Regions from separate parts of the Priestia sp. VA7 genome, predicted to be linked through region 1. Evidence: a T-box and tRNA genes for the amino acid it is inferred to sense, from the RefSeq annotation. Region 1 holds a T-box; the other holds one or more tRNA genes.

Region 1 (2,207 bases):
GTTTTAATACACTCTCTAAAGAACTTTCAGCAAGTTCCCAAAGTCTGTCTTCTCCCATTGAGTCTTCTGGTCGTGTTGATAATTCAATATCATACTCAAATCCAAATGTCTTGTAGATGTAGTCTACCAATTCAATGACTGATTTAATTTCACTTTCAATTTGATCAGGAGTCACAAAAATATGAGCATCATCTTGACAGAAGGTACGTACTCTTAGTAATCCATTCAATGCACCACTAAATTCATGACGATGCACTTGGCCAAACTCACCCATTCTAATTGGTAAATCACGGTAAGAATGTAATTTATTTTTGAAGATTAGCATGTGGCCAGGACAGTTCATTGGTTTCAATGCAAATTTAGCATTATCTACTTCTGAGAAATACATATTGTCTTTATAATGATCCCAGTGCCCTGATTTTTCCCAAAGTTCTTGGTTCATCATGAAAGGAGTTCGTACTTCTTCATAATTATGTTTGTCTTGCACGCTTCTTAAAAACTTTTCTAATTCATTTTTTACAATTTGTCCTTTTGCTAAGTAGAATGGCATACCTGGAGCTTCTTCAGAGAACATAAACAATTCTAATTCATTTCCTAGCTTACGGTGATCGCGTTTTGCAGCCTCCTCCAAGAAAGTTAAATATTCATTTAATTGTTTCTGTGCAGAGAAAGCTACTCCGTATACTCGCTGAAGCATTTGGTTATCACTATTACCTCTCCAATAAGCTCCTGAGACCTTCATTAACTTAAATGATTTGACAAGTCCAGTAGAAGGTAAATGTGGCCCACGACATAAATCTAAAAATTCACCCTGTTTATAAATTGTAACCGGTTCATCTGCAGGAATATCATTTAACAGTTCCAATTTCAATGTATCGTTCATTTCAGTGAAAATTTCTTTAGCTTGCTCACGTGTTACCTCAATGCGTTCAATTTTATGATTCTCTTTAATAATTTTTCTCATTTCATTTTCAATGCGTTCTAAATCACTTGAAGTAATTGATTCAGGAAGATCCATATCATAATAAAAGCCGTCTTCAATTACAGGTCCTACACCTAATTGAACTTTCTTATAAATTCTTTTTACTGCTTGAGCTAGTATGTGAGCAGTTGTGTGTCTCATAATATCTAGACCTTCAACAGAATCTAGAGTGAAAATTTCAATTGTTGCATCATTTTCAATGCCTCTATGTAAATCATACAAATCTTCATTTACTCTACCTGCGATAGCCTTCTTTTTTAAGCTAGAACTGATAGACTCTGCAATTTCTCTTAATGTAATTCCCTTTGAGAATTCTTTCTCGTTCCCATCTAAAAAACGAATAATAATTGATTCTTTACTCATGTTAATCTCTCCTATTTAAACAAATTTACGAAAAAAAAGCATACTTATCCCTAAGAAAGGGACGAGTATGCTTTAAGACCCGTGGTACCACCCAAATTTCCATTAACAAAATAAATACTTATTAATGGCTTTGATGCTATAACGTAGCAAACGTTATTGATTACTAAAAATTGAAAGTTCACCAATAAAGCTCTGAGGTGGTAAGTTACCATCTAGAATTAGGAAGTTTTCAGCTACCCTTCCCTCTCTGTGAAACATAAATAATAACCCATGTCCTCTTCGTAGCAGTAAATAATTAAATCATTTATAAAATATACAATATCATTTATGGATTTTCAAGTAAAAAATGTTAATAATTCGCTTATTTTATTATTGATAATATACATATTTGGATTAAATTTGCTTTTTATTTCAACTTGATAGAGCTACAAGTATGGGTTTTAATTATTTCTTCAAATTCAAGTATACAAATTTTTTTGGGAAGATAATTATCCTTTGCACAAACAGATAGTTTGTAATTGTCTAAAGAGTCATATTGCCTAAAGAAATAAGGTTGTATAATGCCATCTTTCTCTATCTTGATATCTCCAGATGTTATGTTATTAATACTATATTGTTGCAAAGGAATAGTAAGTCCTGTTCCTAATGCCTTTGTATAACTTTCTTTCAAAGTCCAAAGGCTATAAAAGTAATTGGTTTGATGTTCTGGTTTTACGGATTTTAAATTTTTTAGTTCTTTCAACGATAAAAAAGTTGAGAATAAATTTAAATCTATAGAGTTTATTTTCTCAATGTCTATACCTATAGAGCACCTCCCATATGCACATACCACCCACCTTCCTGAGTGCGATATATTGAAAAA
Region 2 (2,207 bases), on a different contig from region 1:
GGCACAAAGGCGTTGTTTCGATCACCAAATGTGTCCGTGTGCACCCAAGCAAAATGAGCTACGTCTAAAAAGCCTTCCATTTGACGACCAGCCGAACCCATGATATCAAAGCTGGGACAAACAATTTGCTGAAAATCAGGGGCCTCCCACGCATCGAAGTAAGGCAGGTTATCTTGTTCACCTGTCAGGGAAGTCCACACTAATCCAAATCGTTCAATAACTGGATAGACAGCCATACACAGGCGGGGAGAAATGTTGGCATCAGGGTGAGCTGGAATCGACGTGCATGCGCCGTCCGTTGCATAGCGGAAGCCGTGGTAAGGACAGACAATTTCATCATCTTCCACCCAGCCCATACTAAGGGGGGTGCCTCGGTGAACGCATAAATCACGAGCCGCTACTACTTTGTGTGTGGTACGGTATAGAACTAGATTTACATCTAGCAGTTTTACGGACGTTGGTTTCTCTGTTACATCACTGCAGCGTGCGACGGGGTACCAATACTTAGCGAGTGTCGTCCAATCTTCCAGGCTGAACGTGCAGTCTCTTGGGTAGGGAGTTGCCGTTTTTGATTTGGTCATGGTTGGTTGTTGTTCCATCTATTTTCTTCCCTTCTTTTGTAAGCTCTTTTACTAAGGGTAATATAAAAAAAGAAAATTCACACAATTTATGTAAGGAGTTCTAACATAAAATATGGAACTTTGTAGAAAGTGCGGATTTCAGAAGAAGCAAATTAGAGAATATACCAATAAAAAAATTTAAAAAAGCGCTTCCTAAATGAATTTAAACGTGATATAATTTTCCAAGACGCTGGTGTAGCTCAGTAGGTAGAGCACTTGCATGGTAAGCAAGAGGTCGCAGGTTCGATCCCTGTCGCTAGCATACTAAAAAACCTTCTTTCTTGTTGAAAGAAGGTTTTTTTATTTGTGTCGGCTTTAAAATTATTCTTTCCCGCCTTGTGAAAACTTTAACAGTTTGATAGCCTTATTAGGAGGTTATGAGAAAATATGCGTATCTTTTCCCCTAGGTCTTATGAATCATATTTAGAAATATTCTTAAAAGAATGTTTATTGCCTCTGAATATTGGGTACACGAAACTAGGGATTAAATTTCAACAGGGAGGGTGAACGATAATTTGATTACGTTTAAGAATGTGTCAAAGCAATATCCAGACGGTACGACCGCCGTGAAAAATATTAATCTAGAAATTAAAGAAGGAGAGTTTTTCGTTTTAATTGGTCCGAGTGGGTGTGGGAAAACAACCACCTTAAAAATGATTAACCGTCTTCATGATATTACCGAAGGAGAACTATACATAAAAGATAAGCTCGTATCGGACCACAACATACATAAGCTACGCTGGAACATTGGTTATGTCCTGCAGCAGATTGCTCTTTTTCCTCATATGACCATTGCTGAAAATATAGCCATTGTACCCGAGATGAAGCATTGGAAGAAAAATAAAATCAAAACGCGCATTGATGAACTGCTTACTTTGGTAGGACTAGACCCAAAGCAGTATCGAAACCGAAAGCCGTCTGAGCTCTCAGGTGGCCAGCAGCAACGTGTAGGTGTAGCACGTGCCCTCGCAGCTGATCCCCCCGTTATTTTAATGGACGAACCCTTTAGTGCCCTCGATCCGTTAAGCCGCGAACAGCTTCAGCAAGATGTTATTAGCTTAAAAGAAAAAATCAAAAAAACATTTGTGTTTGTTACGCACGATATGAGCGAAGCGATGACGCTTGGAGATCGTATCTGCCTGATGAAAGACGGGGAAATTGTTCAAGTTGGAACCCCGGAGGAATTCATTCAAAAGCCTAAAAATGAATTTGTAAAAACATTTATTGGAAATCAAGGGAATGCTTTATTTGAGACATTGGATATGTTTGTCAAAGAAAGTGAACAGCCGGACGTAGAACCTACTGAAGAGCTAGCTTCAACCGCCACTGTTCAGCAGGCCATGGACGCCCTTTACGACCATGAAGCAATAGCCGTAAAAAAAGGGAGCAAACGAATTGGCGTCGTAACGCGCAAAACTCTATTAGCGTTTCTTTCTGATAAAACGAAAGAAGGAGGAACGCTGTAATGAATGCACTAAGCACATTATTAGATCAACGAGGAGATGCACTGTTTCAAGCTCTTCTTGAACACATTCAAATTTCAGTACTAGCTCTTGTTATCGCCGTATTAATTTCAGTGCCACTCGG

The links. The T-box of region 1 lies ahead of thrS (threonine--tRNA ligase). A T-box ahead of a tRNA ligase gene usually reads a tRNA of that ligase, here a tRNA-Thr.
Region 2: it has a tRNA-Thr gene. The T-box ahead of thrS (threonine--tRNA ligase) is inferred to sense a tRNA for this amino acid. The anticodon was not compared.

What each region holds. Positions count from the first base shown of each region.
Region 1 is NZ_JBVQPN010000010.1:34,099-36,305, forward strand. Features, by position in the region: gene thrS (threonine--tRNA ligase) at 1-1,345, opposite strand, end outside; T-box leader at 1,400-1,637, opposite strand; gene AC0C45_RS26525 (4'-phosphopantetheinyl transferase family protein) at 1,752-2,207, opposite strand, start outside.
Region 2 is NZ_JBVQPN010000001.1:965,921-968,127, forward strand. Features, by position in the region: gene AC0C45_RS05015 (aromatic ring-hydroxylating oxygenase subunit alpha) at 1-599, opposite strand, end outside; tRNA gene AC0C45_RS05020 (tRNA-Thr) at 810-882, shown strand; gene AC0C45_RS05025 (ABC transporter ATP-binding protein) at 1,136-2,086, shown strand; gene AC0C45_RS05030 (ABC transporter permease/substrate-binding protein) at 2,086-2,207, shown strand, end outside.